DNA from 3 places in the Exiguobacterium sp. KKT215 genome. Region 2 is predicted to be linked to each of the others. Evidence: riboswitches for the same ligand, from Rfam matches in the RefSeq annotation. Region 2 holds a riboswitch; each other region holds the start of a gene.
The links. Region 2 has a riboswitch for thiamine pyrophosphate ahead of tenA (thiaminase II). Riboswitches for the same ligand answer to the same signal wherever they lie in the genome.
Positions count from the first base shown of each region.

Region 1: it holds a riboswitch for thiamine pyrophosphate, as region 2 does, so the genes downstream of both, ACZ2GZ_RS07105 (YkoF family thiamine/hydroxymethylpyrimidine-binding protein) here and tenA (thiaminase II) in region 2, are expected to answer to the same signal.
Region 3: it holds a riboswitch for thiamine pyrophosphate, as region 2 does, so the genes downstream of both, thiT (energy-coupled thiamine transporter ThiT) here and tenA (thiaminase II) in region 2, are expected to answer to the same signal.

Region 1 is NZ_CM145756.1:1,363,796-1,369,669, forward strand. Features, by position in the region: gene ACZ2GZ_RS07090 (SMP-30/gluconolactonase/LRE family protein) at 1-244, shown strand, start outside; gene ACZ2GZ_RS07095 (hypothetical protein) at 257-520, shown strand; gene ACZ2GZ_RS07100 (GTP-binding protein) at 625-1,818, shown strand; TPP riboswitch at 1,880-1,980, shown strand; gene ACZ2GZ_RS07105 (YkoF family thiamine/hydroxymethylpyrimidine-binding protein) at 2,062-2,655, shown strand; gene ACZ2GZ_RS07110 (ECF transporter S component) at 2,648-3,223, shown strand; gene ACZ2GZ_RS07115 (ABC transporter ATP-binding protein) at 3,216-4,544, shown strand; gene ACZ2GZ_RS07120 (energy-coupling factor transporter transmembrane component T family protein) at 4,544-5,278, shown strand; gene ACZ2GZ_RS07125 (hypothetical protein) at 5,294-5,874, opposite strand, start outside.
Region 2 is NZ_CM145756.1:218,884-224,757, forward strand. Features, by position in the region: gene pelF (GT4 family glycosyltransferase PelF) at 1-1,225, shown strand, start outside; gene pelG (exopolysaccharide Pel transporter PelG) at 1,206-2,654, shown strand; TPP riboswitch at 2,716-2,820, shown strand; gene tenA (thiaminase II) at 2,902-3,576, shown strand; gene thiM (hydroxyethylthiazole kinase) at 3,573-4,361, shown strand; gene thiD (bifunctional hydroxymethylpyrimidine kinase/phosphomethylpyrimidine kinase) at 4,361-5,197, shown strand; gene thiE (thiamine phosphate synthase) at 5,169-5,807, shown strand; gene ACZ2GZ_RS01325 (SDR family oxidoreductase) at 5,831-5,874, shown strand, end outside.
Region 3 is NZ_CM145756.1:1,819,627-1,825,500, forward strand. Features, by position in the region: gene ACZ2GZ_RS09470 (DAK2 domain-containing protein) at 1-716, opposite strand, end outside; gene ACZ2GZ_RS09475 (Asp23/Gls24 family envelope stress response protein) at 739-1,101, opposite strand; gene rpmB (50S ribosomal protein L28) at 1,355-1,543, shown strand; gene ACZ2GZ_RS09485 (thiamine diphosphokinase) at 1,602-2,189, opposite strand; gene thiT (energy-coupled thiamine transporter ThiT) at 2,189-2,761, opposite strand; TPP riboswitch at 2,838-2,938, opposite strand; gene rpe (ribulose-phosphate 3-epimerase) at 2,958-3,614, opposite strand; gene rsgA (ribosome small subunit-dependent GTPase A) at 3,616-4,500, opposite strand; gene pknB (Stk1 family PASTA domain-containing Ser/Thr kinase) at 4,545-5,874, opposite strand, start outside.

The DNA of each region.
Region 1 (5,874 bases), 1.1 Mb from region 2:
CTTTGCTGGCGGCCGCGTCTCGCGCTGGAACCCGGAGACGGGTGAAAAAGTGCTCGAGGTGCTCGTGCCGGCCCCGAACGTCACATCGTGTTGTTTTGTCGGCGACGAATTGAACCAACTCGCCATCACGACGGCTCGTGAAGGGATGGATGACGAGGCGCTCAAAGCCCATCCGGACGCAGGGTCGGTTTTTAAAATCGATACAGACGTGAAAGGGATGCCGCTCTATCGGTTTGGACGATAAGGAGGTAAAGAGATGGTGAAGCGATTGCTCGTTCGTGCAGGCATCGGTTTGGCACTCGCGGCAGTGGCCCGGGTCGGGATTCAAAAACTATTGGATGCGAACCGGGAAGACGACCACACGTATTTGAATCCGCGCTGGGATGAGGCCCCGAGTGTCGATGCCGATAAGGATGAGGATGAGGTCGGTCTGACGCAGCTCGATTCGATTTATCGGGCCGAGTGGCAGGCGAACACGTATCCCCGCTCCGAGGCGGAACGCAAGGCGTTGGAAGAATAGGGAAAGGAACACGTCCGGGAACGGGCGTGTTTTTTTTCTTGACAAGACAATGGTGACCCGTCATTATCTAAAAAGTAATGATTACGATTTAGGAGTGGGGATACATGAAACGAATTCCAATCACGGTGCTGTCCGGTTATTTAGGGAGCGGCAAGACGACGTTGATGAATCATCTGTTGAACAATCGGTCCGGCAAGAAATATGCGGTCATCGTCAACGACATGAGCGAGTTGAACATCGACGAACGATTGATCGAGCAGAACGGCTTCTCGCGGACGGACGAAAAATTGGTCGAGCTATTGAACGGCTGCATCTGTTGCACGCTCCGTGAGGACCTGCTCGAAGCGGTACAGGAGATCACGAACGACCGTGAGCTCGACGGGATTATCATCGAGTCATCTGGCATCTCAGAACCGATTCCGGTCGCCCAAACGTTTACATACGCCGATGACGCCCTTGGCATCGACTTGACGAGCCGTGTCTATATCGATGCGATGGTGACGGTCGTCGATGCGTATCGGTTCTTGAAAGATTTCAACTCGGGCGAGTCGCTTCATGAACGGAAGCAGGCCATCGATGAGACGGACGTCCGCGAAGTCGTCGACCTGCTTGTCGACCAAATCGAGTTCGCGGACATCATCGTCTTGAACAAGGCGGACCGCGTGACCGAGACAGAACTCGGTGAGATGGCCGGGCTGTTGAAGGCGCTCAATCCAACCGCCAAACTGTTGACGTCAGTTTACGCGAACGTGGAGTTGACGGAGCTGTTGGACGTCAATCTTTTCGATTTCGAGCAGGCGATGCACGCCGCCGGCTGGATTCAAGAACTAGAGGCCGAGACACACACACCAGAGACGGAGGAATACGGCATCAGTTCGTTCGTCTATCGCCGCCGCCGTCCGTTTCATCCGGAGCGGCTCCACGCCTGGATCGAGGCGTTCCCGGATCAAGTCGTCCGCGCCAAAGGTTTCTTATGGATCGCCTCCCGGAACGACATCGCCTGCCTGTTCTCGCAAGCGGGGTACGCATCGACGCTCGAACACGCGGGACGTTGGCTCGCGACGCTGCCGGAGGAAGAGCGGAGTCTCATGTTCACGGCAGAACCTGAGCTCGCCGCCGACTACGTCGAGCCGAACGGGGACCGTCAGACGGAGCTCGTCTTGATCGGGCAGCGGATGGAGCGTGCGGTCATCGAGGCCGGACTCGACGCGTGTCTGTTGACGGATGAGGAGATGGCGCTCGATTGGACGACGTTGCAGGACACGCTTCCGGGGAACGGTATCGTGACTTTCACATAAACCGTTTACAAATTCGGAGCGGTCGTCTATACTTCTCGTTGCATAGATAACCGCATACATTGGACTACACTAGGGGTGCTTCGGCTGAGATGTGAGCATGGCTCCAATCCCTTATGACTCGATCCGGGTAATACCGGCGTGAGGAAGTGTGGCACTTTTTCTAATGGATTTTTACATTGGACGAGTGGCCGCATTCTCATGGATGCGGCTTTTTTGTGTACATACAATAAGGGGGAATAGAACATGAACAACCAATGTGGTACGAGTCCGATTGTCGGATTCCGCTTTACGCTGAGCCCAATGACATCTGATTTTGTGAGTGTCATCAAAGGGGCATTGAAAGAGACGAACTTGCAAAACGTTTGGCGGCATACCGATGACGTCTCGACGGTCATCCGGGGACGCAGTCAGCATGTGTTCGACGTGGCCAAAGCCGTCTTGTCACATGCAACGAAGACCGGGGAACATGTGTCGATGAGCGGGACGTTCTCGGTCGGGTGCCCAGGCGACACGGCAGGAGACAATCTGCTCGACGTGACGACTGATCCTGTGAACGGTCCTGTATCGACCCAGTACGTCTCTTCTCAGTTCGCCCTCTATCCGCTCGGGGACGCGAAGTATATGGACATCATCTACGAAGAAATTGCGTTTGCGAAAGAGCGTGGCGTCTTCAATGACTCGATGCATTACGCCTCGGGCATTCACGGCGACATCGAACCGGTGTTTTCATTTTACGAGGCGACGTTCGACCGGGTCCGTGCGAAGACGAGCCACGTCGTCATGACGGTGACGTTCAGCGTGAACAGCCCGTCACACGAGGGACGTAACGATGCTTAAGTCGTGGAAGTTAAAAGAAATCGTCTTGTTGGCCATTTTATCGGTCGTATTCGCTGTCGTCTATTTGGCGTTCGTCCATGTCGGGAATCTATGGGCTGGCTTGATCGGACCGATCGCGTACGAATGGATTTTCGGCATCTGGTTCATCGTCTCGATTATTGCGGCTTATATCATCCGCCGACCTGGCGCCGCATTCTTGTCCGAAGTGCTTGCGGCGACGATTGAGATGATGATTGGGAACGCGATTGGACCTCGTATGATTTTAGTCGGGATCATTCAAGGACTTGGTGCTGAAGCGGCGTTTGCGGTCACGGGCTACAAGCGATATGACCTTTGGGTGCTCATGCTGGCCGGATTTGGTGCAGCTGCGACGAGTTTCGCGTATACGTACGTCATGGGTGGACTTGCTGCCCTCAGTCCGACATACGTGGCGACGATGTTCGCGTTACGAGCGACGAGCGGGATGATCATTGCCGGTCTGGGAGGTAAGATTTTAAGCGACTTGTTGCTTCGGACGGGTGCGCTCGAAGGGTATGCCATCGCGCGTCAGGGACGTGTGCATGGTTGAGGCAGAACAGCTGTCATTCCGCTATCCGGAAAAACAGAGCAAAGTATTGACGGACATCACGCTTCAATTAACGGCTGGGAGGACTCTCATTACAGGGGCGAGCGGGTCGGGGAAATCGACATTGTTCTCTTTGTTGAATCGTCTGTATCCAGAGAACTGCGATGGAATCGTGACGGGCAAACTATATTTGTTTGACCGCTCTTATGATACGTATGCAGCTGGTGAGGTGAATCGTCGTGTCGGAACGGTGTTTCAAGATCCTGACAGTCAGTTCGTCATGCAGACGGTCGAGGAGGAATTGATTTTCACACTCGAAAATTTTGCCGTGGCGAGGGACGAGATGATGACGCGTGTGGCCAATATTTTAGCGGAATTGCAGTTGACCGATTATCGTGACCGAGTCATTCATGACCTTTCAGGTGGAGAAAAGCAACAAATCGCTGTCGCCTGCGCCTTGATCGGGAAGCCAGAATGGCTACTGCTCGATGAGCCGCTCGCGCACCTTGATCCCGAGACATCAACCCGTTTCGTTCAGTGGCTCGACAACGTCGCACAGACGGTAAACGTTGTCGTCATCGAACATCGACCCTTCCTATGGGGCGGGTTCTTCGACAGAGAAGTGGAACTCGTGAACGGACGCATCAACTATGATGGACCGTTCGTTGCCCGCCCGGATTATACGTTCTCTCCGGTTGAGGTGACAAAAGGAGATGATTTTTTATTTCACGTACCGCAATTAAACAAAAAAACATTCAATTTAGCAGCGAGCAAGCTGACCGTCGCCGAGGGTGATCTCATTGCCGTACTCGGTCGAAACGGCAGTGGCAAATCGACTTGGCTCAAGAGCCTTGCCCGCGAACATCAAGAAGTCGGACTCGTCCCACAATCTCCGGCTCATCTGTTTATCACGAGTGATGTGTCATGTGAGCTCGCATATGGCCATAATCGTCCGATTGGGGACATCATGAACCGGCTCGGACTTGGACCGTTTCGTAACGACCACCCACTCTCGCTTAGTCACGGGCAAAAACGAAGGCTCGCCATCGGCGTGATGATGCTCTCGAATAAACGGCTCATCGCGTTCGATGAACCGACTGCTGGACAAGATGAGGTATCGCTTCGTGCGCTTTATGAATTGATGGTTGAACGAATCCGCGCCGGCCAGACGGTTCTGTTTGTGACACACGACCTTAGTTTCGCCCGAATCGCGAACACCTATTACTTGATGCATGAAGGTTACTTGAGTGGGCCATATGATGCATCGCTCTGGAATGAGACAGAGCTACTACAAGCTCACGGTTTATTGCTGGAGGAATCGTGATGACGTTTCAAGAGATGAATCCGACGATCAAATTTATGACCGTGACGTGTCTCATGTTCGGTCTTGCCTTTATGTACAATCCATGGACGCCGCTTACGGTATTCATCGGAACGCTTATACTTCAAATTCTTTTTTCTAACGTGAACTGGAAGCGGTGGGGGCTATTCATGATTCCGTTTTTATTCACCGCGCTCGGGACATTGTGGACGACGCTCGTCTTTGGAAAAGAGACGGGCGGGGAGGTCATGTTCACGCTGTTCGGCAACGACGTCACCGTCGAAAATGTGATACTAGCAGCGACGCTCTCCTTACGGGTATTAGCATTCACCGCGTTGTCACTCCTGTTCACGTTGACGACGGACCCCAAACGGTTCGTCTACAGCTTGATGCAACAAGGGAAGTTGTCGCCTAAAATCGCTTACAGTGTCTTCGTCGGCTTTCGTTTCTTTCCGATTTTGAAGCATGAACTGATGCAGCTGTATGAAACGCATGCTTTGCGAGGCGTTCGTTTAGAGACGCGACTCGAACGCATTCGGCACGTTCCGAATTTAATCATCCCGCTTCTGGCCGGATCAATCCGACAAGCGGAACGCATCGCGTTCTCGATGGAGGCACGCGGGTTCACGGGGGAGCCTCGAGCTACCTATGAAGTGGTTCCCGTCACGCGGAGTGACTTTCTGATGGCGTCGCTCTTGATTGTATTGTTCGGAGTGAGCGTATGGATTGGCATATAAACGAAACAAGACGACTCACTCGGAGTCGTCTTGTTTCGTTTCTTTCACGATTCTAAACTTCGGTTTGACCGATTCGTTATTGAACGCCTCGAGCACCGTGTTCTCGTTGGCCATACGAATCTGTTGCGGCTCGCCTTTGGACGTCGTACCGATACAGAACATATGAGCCTCGTGGTCGGCGAAAAGCGTCTTATACGGAGTCGCATGGTGCATCAAGCGACCTGGCGAGCCCCAACCGACGATTGCCATCCCACCGCTCGCCTCGACCTCGTCGAGCGTTTCCTCCACGTAATGAAAGTTGACCTCGTCGAGCTGTGACTCGACGTAAGGCAGGTTGTCATTGATGGCGAGCGTCGGGACGAGACTGATGACGCGCATCTCACGAATCGGTTGTGCGAGATGGTTCCGCATGAGCATATACGCCCGTTGCGTGGTCGTGCCGGACAAGAAGGCATCGCTCATCCGTGGCGAATAGATGATGACGGCACAGATGACGCCGTCGACGACATCGGTGAACTCGTACGTTCGCATATATCGTTTCGTCTTATCTTCATTGAAGACGGACTTGACGCGAATCGTCACTTCCTCGATATGGG
Region 2 (5,874 bases):
GAACGACGTAGGTGAACGCGCGAGGGGACGATTGAAGTGGGGTGCCGACGACGAACAGAACGTGTCGGATTGGCTCATGTTAAGAAGCCCGAACCGGCAAGCGTTGCGACTACTCGGGAAAGAAGTGCCTTCGAGCGAGGCGTTTTTCGCGAGCGAGTTCTTTTGGCGCAACGTGAAGGCCGCCTACGCCGAAGAGATGAACGGCGGCTCGTTCATCGACTATTTCTGGATGTGGCAAAGCATGTACACCCCGATTTTGCGGGTGCTCCATCAGCCGCTCCCGAAAGTCGACCTCGTCCATTCCGTATCGACAGGTTATGCCGGGGTAGTCGCTTCCTACATGAAAGAGACGCAAGGGATCCCGTTCATCTTGACCGAGCATGGCATTTATTCCCGTGAACGCGAGGAAGAAATTTTACAGTCGTATTGGATTCCGGCGCCGTATAAGCCGAGATGGGTTCGGTTCTTCCACCACTTGTCCCGCGAGGCGTATAACGCGGCCGATGAGATTATCACCTTGTTCGAGCGGAATCGCGAATATCAGGAATGGATCGGCGCCCCGAGCGAGAAGACGAAAATTATCGCCAATGGGATTGCCGACCGACAAATCCAGGCGACGGTCGATCGTCCGGAGCACGACCTCTTTCAAATCGGTGCCATCGTCCGCCTCGTTCCCATCAAAGACTTGAAGACGATGATTTACGCCGCCAAGATTTTGCAGGAGCGGCATCGTCTGTTCAAACTGACAATCATGGGTCCACTCGACGAGGATGAAGAATATGCGGAAGAGTGCCGTCTGCTCATCGAACAGAGCGGATTGAGCGATTATGTCGAACTGGCCGGGAAAGTGGACGTCCAAACGTATTTGCCGACCTTTGATCTACTACTCCTGACGAGCATCTCGGAAGGGCAGCCGCTCGCGATTCTCGAAGGCATGGCCGCCGGGATTCCGTGGGTCGCCACCGATGTCGGCGCCTGTTCCGAGCTTTTATACGGACGAGCGGATGACCCGTTTGGTCCGGCCGGTTTCATCGTGCCACCGGTTCATCCGGAAGCGGTCGCCGACAAAGTCGAATGGATGATGGATTACCCGCAGGAACGAATGCGGTTCGGCAAGAACGGACGGGAGCGGGTCCGCCAATATTATCGTCTCCAACAAGTCGTGGACCGCTATAAGGCTATCTATGAAGCGAGGAGGGAACAGTATGGCGGGCATCGGGTTTAAGTTACAGAAGTTGTTCCAAGAAGACTACTATTCGTCCCGGCTGAAGGCGTACACGTTCTCCGGCCTCGTCACATCCGGACCGTGGTTGATTGTCATCTTGGTCGTCGGTACGATTCAATGGTTGGCGTTCCAAATGCCGACGTTGTCGCTCGCCGAACGGACGCTCTTCATGATCTCGGTCTCGTACGCGTTCATCTTCTCGCAAATCTTGTTCAGTTTTCAACAGCTCGTCGTCACCCGATACGTGGCGGACTTGTTTTATGAGAAGAAGGCACATGAGATTTTCCCGGTGTTCACCGGGATGCTCAAAGTGACGATTCTCGCGGCAAGCTTGCTGTATAGTATCTTTTGGCTATTGTCGCCGCTCGATTTTCTGTACAAACTGACGTTGTTCGTTTTATTCATGACGATTAACGTCATCTGGGTCATGTTCTTGTTTTTAAGTGCCGCCAAGTATTATCAAGCGGTGGCCTATAGCTTCCTGCTCGGCGGACTTATCTCGGTCGGGAGCGTCTATGCGATTAGCCGTCTCATGGTCGACCCGTCGAGTCTCGAGCTGTTGCTCGGTTTCACGGTCGGGATGATTGTGACGTTGTTCGGGTTGTTCTTCGCGATGCTCCGGACGTTCCCGCTCCGTTACGCGGTGAAAGAGTTCTCGTACTTCAAGTACTTCGACCGCTATCCAGACTTGTTCGCCATCGGCGTGTTGTACGTGCTCGGGATTTGGGTCACGAATTTCATCATCTGGTTCGGTGAAGGACGTGTGATCATCGCGGACTCGTTCTTGTTCAACCCGTATTATGACACGGCCATCTTTTGGTCCTACTTGACGATTATCCCGACGCAGCTCTTGTTCGTCGTCGCTGTCGAGACCCGGTTTTATGAGCGCTACCGTACGTTTTATGGATTGATCAACTACGGTGGGGCACTCCATCAAATCGAGAAGGCGAAACAGACGATGACGTCCGTATTGAAAAATGAGTTGATTCGACTCGCACGGAGCCAAGGCGTGGTGACGCTGTTCGCCATCCTAATGGCGGGCGTGTTCGTCAGTTGGATTGGTGTCCCGGATGAGATCGGTCAAATCTTTCGGATGACGACGCTCGCGGCGTTCGCGAATGCGATGATTCTCATCTTGACGTTGTTGTTGCTCTATTTCGAGGACCGGCGCGGGGCGTTGTTCGTCAACATCTCGTTCTTCACGTTGAACGCGTTGTTCACGTTACTGCTCTTGCCGCGCGGCATCGATTGGTACGGTGTCGGCTTTGCCGTCAGCACGACGATCACGTTCTTCTTGGCCGGCCTGCGTTTGATTTATTATATGGGCAAAGTTGATTATTACGTGTTCGCCGCCTCAAACCGGCGCAAGCTCGGCACCGAGCGGTTCTCGCAAATGGGGACGTTGTTGAACCGGCGATTCTCACGATAAAGGGTTTTCAGTACGGAGAAAGACTGATATGATGTGGTCGTAGATGACCGAATTTCATAATGTTTACCACTAGGGGAGTCGCGTGACGCGGCTGAGATGGACGAGGTCCAGACCCTTTGAACCTGATCTAGTTCACGCTAGCGTAGGGAAGTGGGCGAACCGATTGTTTTCGTACACTTTGTGTAAATCCGACGCCGCTTCCGTTATGGAAGGCGGCGTCTTTTTTGATTACAAAGGAGGAGAAAACATGACATTCACCGCACATTTACGACAAGAGGCCGATGCCTTGTTTCAAGCCAGCTTTGACCATCCGTTCGTCCGCGAGCTCGGAACGGGTGAACTCGACGAGGCGAAGTTTCGGCATTACGTCATGCAAGACTCGTATTATTTGAATCAGTTCTCGAAAGTACAGGCGAAAGGCGCGACACTCGCCCCGAACATGGAAGTAGCGAGCCGCTTTTTGACGCACGCGCTCCATACCATCGAAGCAGAGCATGCGCTGCATCGTGAGTTTTTCACCTTGCTCAACGTGACGGAGGCGGAGTGGGCGACGTTTGAGCCGGCCCCGACGGCTTACGCCTATGCGCTCCATATGCAACATGCCGGTCCAACGCTCGGTGACGTGCTCGCAGCAATTTTGCCGTGCTATTGGGTTTATTACGAGATTGGCGAACGCATGAAAGACACGACACCCGACCACCCGATTTATGCGACGTGGATTGCGACGTACGGGTCGGAATGGTTCCGCGACCTCGTCGAGGAACAGATTGAACGGCTCGACGTGCTCGCTGGGCAGGCGACGGCGGAAGAACGGGTCCGGTATCAACAGCTGTTCTTGAAGAGTTGTTATTACGAGCATGCGTTTTGGGAGATGGCGTGGACGCTCGAGTCGTGGGATTTACCGGCGGGGGTGACACGATGAAGCGCGACTTATGGGACAAAGTCAGAGCCGAACGGCCACTCATCCACAACATCACGAATATCGTCGTCGCCAACTTTTCAGCGAACGGGTTGCTCGCCATCGGGGCGGCCCCGGTCATGGCGTCCGCGGTCGAAGAAGTGGCCGAGATGGCGTCTTTAAGCGATGCGCTCGTGCTCAATATCGGTACACTCGATGCAATGACGGAACGTACGATGATTCGAGCCGGACAGGCGGCGAATCAAGCAGGTAGTCCGATCGTCTTCGATCCGGTTGGTGTCGGGGCGACCTCATTTCGGCGCGACGTCGCCCAGGCGATTCTGCAATCTGTCCGTGTGACGGTCATCCGTGGGAATGCCGGAGAAATCGCGACATTGATTGGTCTCGACGCGGCGGCGCGCGGCGTTGACGCTGGGGAAACGCGGGATGATTTGAATCACATCGCGCGTGAAGCGGCTAAGCGCTACAACTGTGTCGTTGCCGTGACCGGAGAGACGGATATCGTCAGTGACGGGGACGTGACGATTGAAATTAAAGGCGGCACTGGCGCGATGGCCCGGACGACAGGGACCGGTTGTTTACTGAGTGCGGTCGTCGGTGCGTTCCTTGCGGTCGAACGGGATGCGGTTACGGCCACGGCGACAGCGCTAGCCGGTTATGCCCGGTGCGGGGAACTCGCTACCGCTTTGGCCGACGGGCCGGGTGACTTCCCCGTTCACTTCTTGAATGAGCTCGGCAAGATGACGGCGGTCGAGTTGCCGAGTGACCGCATCGAGGTGGTGTCATGATACGGCAGCAAGTGTTGACGATTGCCGGTTCGGATTCGGGCGGTGGCGCTGGCATTCAAGCTGATTTGAAGACGTTTCAGGAGCTCGGTGTGTTCGGCACGAGCGTCTTGACGGCCGTCACGGCCCAAAACACGCGTGGGGTGCATGGGGTCGAGGCGGTGTCACCGGAACTCGTGACGCAACAACTCGATGCAATCGGTTCAGACTTTACGATTGCGGCGTGCAAGACCGGGATGTTGTTCGATGCGGCGCGCATCGAGGTGGTCGCTGATGGGGTGCGGCGTCACACATTCAATCGGCTCGTCGTTGACCCGGTCATGATTGCAAAAGGCGGGGCCTCGTTGCTTCAGGATTCGTCGGTCCAGGCGCTCAAGACATCCCTCTTGCCGCTCGCGACCGTCGTCACGCCGAACGTGCCGGAAGCGGAAGTGTTGACGGGGATGACGATTCGGACGTTTGAAGACAGCATCGAAGCAGCAGAACGGATGTTAGCGTACGGTGTCCGTGCCGTTATTTTAAAAGGGGGACATCTCGATGGCGCAACTGCGGACGATTTGGTCATGACGGCGTCAGAGGCGTTCCTCCTGTCGGCCCCGCGCATCCAGACGAGTGACACGCATGGCACCGGTTGTACGTTCTCGGCAGCGCTCACGGCGGAACTGGCCAAAGGCCATTCTATCCTCGAGGCGACGGTGACCGCCAAGCGATTCATTCAAAGCGCGATCACGCATGGACTCGATATCGGTGCCGGACATGGACCGACGAATCACTGGGCGTATGCGACACATGGAGAGGCAGGTGTGACGCTTGAATCCATCACAACGAACCATCGCTGAGCAGTTGCGGCTTTATTTTATTTGCGGAACCGCAAACGCGGAAGACATGCTCCAGACGGTGGAAACGGCACTTCAATGTGGCGTGACATGTTTTCAATTTCGCGAAAAAGGTAAACATGCACTGTATGGGGATAAAAAAGAAGCGATGGCGAGAGCGTTGCAAACACTCTGCCGCTCATACGATGTTCCGTTCATCATCAATGATGACGTCGACCTAGCAGAGCGCATCGATGCCGACGGCGTTCATATCGGACAGGATGATGCCGAGGCCGCACGCGTTCGTGAGCGAATCGGCCCGGACAAATGGCTTGGTGTCTCGGTGCACACGCTCGAAGAAGTAGCGGCGGCCATCGAGCATGCGGATTATGTGGGCATCGGTCCGGTCTACCCGACGAATTCGAAAGAAGACGCCGGGGCAGTGAACGGGACGATGCTCATCCGCCAAGTTCGAGCCTTGTATCGAGAGCTGCCAATCGTGGGGATTGGCGGCATCTCACCGGAACACGTTTCGATGATTCGGAACGACGGGGCGGACGGCGTCGCCGTCATCTCGGCCATCGCTTCTGCACCGGATGTGGCCATGGCCACACGGCGTTTCGCTTGTCTCTGAATTCAACTTGAGGAGGAAGACAGATGAACGTATTTGTAATAGGCGCGAATGGACAGATTGGAAAACA
Region 3 (5,874 bases), 1.4 Mb from region 2:
TCGATGTCTTCCGTCGACATGAATCCTTGCGCAGCGTGGGCATGATGTTCAGCTTCAATGAGCGCATCCATGACCGGTGCATGTGGTTTCTCAAGTTCTTTGCCTTCGAGGCTAGCGAGGAACCCTTCATAAATGACGAGCAAGCCTTGGCCGCCTGAATCGACGACGCCGACTTCTTTTAAGACCGGCAATAAGTCCGGTGTCCGTTCGAGTGAAGCTTTCGCTTCGACAATCACGAGTTCCATGAACTCGTTGAAGTCGCTCGTCGACTCTGAAGCACGGAGCGCTTCGTCGGCCGCTTCACGAGCAACCGTCAAAATCGTTCCTTCAACCGGTTTCATAACCGCCTTGTATGCCGTATCGACGCCACGTTTCAACGCTTCGGCGAAATCGACTGTCGACACTTCTGTCTTGCCTTCGATTGCTTTACCGAAACCACGGAACAACTGGCTCAAAATAACGCCCGAGTTCCCACGTGCCCCCATCAAGAGACCGCGTGCAAACTTCGATGAGACGTCAGCGATATTCGCCGAGTTGAGTGCGGCCACTTCTTTCGCACCCGATGTCATCGTCAAATTCATGTTCGTCCCCGTGTCGCCGTCCGGCACCGGGAAGACGTTAAGCGAATCTACATAATCCGCATTCTGGCTCAAGTTGGCTGCACCGTTCGCGACCATGTTCGCGAACACCAATCCATCTAAACGTTTTAAACCCACACCAAATCCTCCTTCGTTCTCGTCAGTCATTCGTCAGACGAACGCCTTGTACGAATATGTTTACCGACGAAACGTTTAATCCTAAAGTTTCACCGAGCGTGTATTTTACACGGCTTTGCACGTTGTATGCGACTTCCGACACTTTCGTCCCGTAGCTTACAATGATGTGCATGTCGATATGTACGTCTTCTCCATCTTGACGTACGACCACGCCTCGGGCGTAGTTTTCACGTTTCAATAGTTCTGCGATCCCGTCTTTCAATTGAGCTTGAGACGCCATTCCCACAACGCCGAAACATTCCATCGCCGCACCGCCTGCGAGTGTCGCGACCACGTCGTTCGTGATGTCAATATTGCCATATGTTGTCTTCATTTCAATTGCCATATGGAGTAGCCTCCTTTATTCGGAATGATTCCTTCACTACATTCTACAATAAGTACCTAGTTATTAAAAGAACCTGCTCCATAAACTCGGTCAATTGTAGCCGTAACCCTCATTCATTATTAAAATCCTTTCCAGTAATGTCAAGTTTTTTTCTTGTCATCCTATGATTTTCTAGTTGCATCGTGAAAAAACCCGTGCTAATATAAACGAGTGTCTATTAGGACGAACCCACATAAAAAAGGAGGGGAAACGCATGGCACGTAAATGCTACGTAACAGGTAAATCACCTAAATCAGGTAACAACCGTTCGCACGCACTCAACAAGACAAAACGCACTTGGGGTGTAAACGTACAAAAAGTTCGTATTCTCGTTGACGGTAAACCTAAACGAGTTTGGGTTTCAGCTCGCGCTCTTAAATCAGGTCTCGTTGAACGCGTATAATTTTTATACACGAACGAAATAAATCCCAGCGGCATTCGCCGATGGGATTTTTTTGTGTTCATTTTTTGACATACAGCACGAGCACCATGCCTTCGTGCACGATCAAATCCGCCGCTTCATCGTCCCATTCGTTCGAGATGGTGAGCGCCTCATGGCTGACGACATCGTGACGGTCGAGCGGATATTTGACGCCGCGGATGGTCACGTTCGCCTGCTTCCATGGGATGAGCGACAAATAGTGACCGTCTTGACGCGGGAGTTCATAGCGTCCCGACCCGACGAGTCGTACCGTCTGCCCTGCCGTGACGAGACGCATCTCCGGATACGCCTCGAGCAGACCGATATTGCTGAGCGTCATATCGAGCCGGCCGCCGAGCGCACCGTAGACAATCATCTCCGTCGCGCCATGCCCCCGTGCCGCCTCGAGAGCGATCTCGAGGTCGGTCACATCTTTCTCAGATGGATAGCGGACGGCGTCGATCGGCACTTCGCCCGTGAAGGAGTCGAAATCGCCGACGACGAGATCTGGGTTCAGCCCGTGGTTCAACAGTGTCTCGTACCCCCCATCGACGCCGATGATGTAATCGACGTCACGCGGGAGTCCCGAGATTGGTTCCGGGCTGGCCGCCACAATCAACACCCGCATTAGCGGACGTCCCGGGTCGCGAGCGTCGCGAAGCGCGGCGCCGAGACGAACAAGAGGACGAGGACGACGGCCGACACGAGGAAGGACGGGAGCATGTACGTCATGTTATAGGCGAACGAGTAGGCGACGACCGGACCTTCCGCGTATTCGGCGAAGAAGACGATCCCCGACAAGACGTGGGCGCCGTAACGAAGCAGTGAACCGAGGAGCGCGCCGAGCACCAAATAAACGACGAGCGTCTTTTTCGCCTCATCCTTGGCGGCTCGTTTCACTTGACCAGCAAACAGTCCCGCCATCCCGACGACACCGTAAGCGAACGTGTAGTCGAGCAGGAACTGGACCGGCGTGAAGATGTAGGCCCCGAACAGCAGTTGCAGCGTTCCGACAAGTGCACCGGTCGCAAGTCCGCCTTTCAAACCGTGACGATACGCCATGACGAAAATCGGCAACATCGCCAAGCTGATTGACCCGCCTTGCGGCATCCGGAACGGGATGAGCAAATCAAAAATCAAACCGAGTGCGGCGAACAATGAGATTTCAATGAGCGCCTGTAATTTTAAACGTTGTTTCATCTATTTCCCTCCTTAAAATATGAGCGAACGACAAAAAGCAGCATGACGTAAACGCCATGCTGCTATCGAGTAGCAACGTGCATTTTCGCCACATCCCTACGTCCGTGTGAACGGAACAGGTTCAAAGGGTTAGCGTATGCCTCTCAGCCACAAAATGTGACACCCCTTGCGACAATATTTGTTGTTCTATGGACGATTATACACGAGATGCGTTGCGAATGCTATCGATTGCGTCTTTATAGCTCGGCTCGTTATAGATGGCCGAGCCGGCCACGAGCACGTCAGCACCGGCATCGATACATAATTTCGCAGTCTCCGCATTGACGCCGCCGTCAATCTCGATTTCAAAGTCGAGACGGCGCGCTTGGCGCATCTCGTTCAACGCCGCGATTTTCGGCACGACCGATTCGATGAACTTCTGACCCCCAAAGCCAGGGTTCACCGTCATGAGAAGTACCATGTCGACGTCACCGAGCACGTGTTCAATCAATGACAGCGGCGTATGCGGGTTGAGAACGACGCCACACTTGGCTCCGGCCGCCTTGATTTGTTGAAGCACGCGATGCAAATGGTTCGTCGCTTCGACGTGGACGGTGACGATGTCCGCTCCCGCCTTGATGAAGTCTTCGACGAAGCGCTCCGGTTGGTCGATCATCAAATGGACGTCTAACACCATGTCCGACTTCTTCCGTAAGCTCGCGAGCACCGGGAGACCGATCGAGATGTTCGGGACGAATTGACCGTCCATGACGTCAAAATGGATATAATCCGCGCCGGCCTCTTGGACCGCCTTCACTTCTGCCTCTAGGTTGGCGAAGTCCGCCGCTAAAATCGAGGGTGCAATTTTAATCATGTCAGTACCTCCGTTGTCTATCGTTTAACTCTGCCATAAACGTAACATAATTCTCATAACGGGTGGAAGCGATTTCTCCCGCCTCGACGGCCGCTTTGACGGCACAACCCGGTTCGTTCAAATGGGCACAGCCTCGGAACTTACAGTCGTCGTGCCGCTCGACGAACTCAGGGAAGCACCAACGCATCTCCTCGACTTCGAGTTCTTCTGGGAACTCGAGGCTTGAGAAACCAGGCGTGTCAGCGACGAGCCCGTCAGCGAGCGTGATGAGCGTGACGTGACGCGTCGTGTGCTTGCCTCGGCCGAGCGACTTCGAGATTTTCCCGGTCGCGAGTTCTAGTTCCGGCGCGACCGCGTTCAAGAGCGAACTCTTGCCGACTCCGGTCTGTCCGGCAAACACGCTCGTCTTCTCTTTAAACGACCCACGAATTTGTTCAATCCCCGACCCGGTCTCCGTCGACGTCTCGATGACCTCATAGCCGATTGACCGATATAAGGCCGCTGCCGCTTGAATCGTTTCGAGTTCCGACTCCGTCAACAAGTCCATTTTCGTTAAGACAATAATCGGATGGACTTGCTTCGATTCGATTAAGACGAGGAAACGGTCGAGCAGATGGAACGAGAATGCCGGTTCCTTGACCGAGAACAGCAAGAACGCTTGATCGATGTTAGCGATCGGCGGGCGGACGAGATGGTTCGACCGCTCATCGACGGCCAAGATATAGCCTGTGCCGTCCCCTTGGTCTTGAATATCGACATCGTCGCCGACGACCGGCGAGATGTTCCGGTTGCGGAAATTGCCGCGGGCGCGACAACGGATCTCTTGTTTCTCTTCCGTCATGACATCATAAAACCCGCCTTGTAATCGAATAATCGTACCTTTCATCCTATGACCTCCTTAGAAAAAGAGGCGACGCGCGCGCCACCTCTTCATTGTGAATCTTTTGCTTGTGCGTACGTCACCGTATCCGTCCGGACGACTTCCCCGTCGACTTCGATCGTCGCGGTTCCGACTTCGTCCGGTGCAATGACGAGCGTATACGAGTAAGTCGTCGTCTCCGTTATCTTATCACGCAACACTTCGACTTCGCCACGGGCGTCTACCGTCCGAATGACGACCTCGAGTGCCACAGGTTCTTCGCCTTCAGCAGGCGGATCGATTTCGACGTTGACTTCCCGTTCAATCGAGACGTCGGTCGGTTCGACCCCTTGCGACACGATGACGGTCAATTCCGTCCCCGGGTCGACGGCTGTTCCGGCCGTCGGTAACTGACGAATGATTTGGTTGGCGGGCACGCTCGTTGAATACTCGTCTCGTTTGACGATTTTCAAGCTATTCTGTTCGGCGTACGTCGTCGCTTCCTCAAACGTATACCCGGCTAAATTGGCGAGTTCGACTTTATTGCTACCGGTCGAGACGACGAGCGTCACCGTCTCTTCAGACGGGACGACCTCGTTGTCCGGAGCAATCGACTGGGAGATGACATCGCCGCTATCGACCGTCTCCGACGCCTCGGATTGAATTTCGATATCCGCAAAGTCGAGGTCTTTGAGCGTCCGCTCGGCCGCCGACTGAGACAATCCTTCGACGTCCGGCATCGCGACCGTCTCTTTCCCGGCCGACACGACAATCGTCACGGTCGTTCCGCGTTTCGGTTTCCGACCGGCTTGCGGTGTCTGCGAAATGACGTCGCCAGCGGCGATGTTATCGCTCGCCCGCTCTGTCGCTTCGACGACAAAACCGGCTGTTTCGAGTTCGGTCGTCGCTTCGTCGTTCGTCATCCCGACGACGTCTGGCACGACGGCACGGGACATCTCATCGGCGATGACATATGCCCCGATTCCGCCGCCAATCAACAAGAAGAGGAGTAGGAGCCAAAGCCACCACTTCTTCTTCCGTTTCGGCTTCGGGTTCGCTGTCTCAGGTTCGCTCGGTGCGACCGGTTGTTCCGGTGTCTCTTTGACGTTCGGTTCGTCCGGGACGACCGGTGACATGACGAGCGTCTGATCGAATGCGTCCTGTTCCGTACTGAGGCGTTTCGGTTCGTTCGCACGTTCCGGGTCGAGCGCCGTCATGCAATCCTTCTTAAAGGCGGCGACCGATGTGTGACGGGCGCCCGGTGATTTCGCCAGCGCCTGCATGATGCAGTTCTCAAGCGCTTGCGGGATGTTCGGGTTCAAATCCATCGGTCGAATCGGGTCGTCTTGCAAATGTTGAAGTGCGACGGCGACTGGCGTCTCGCCGATGAACGGAACGCGT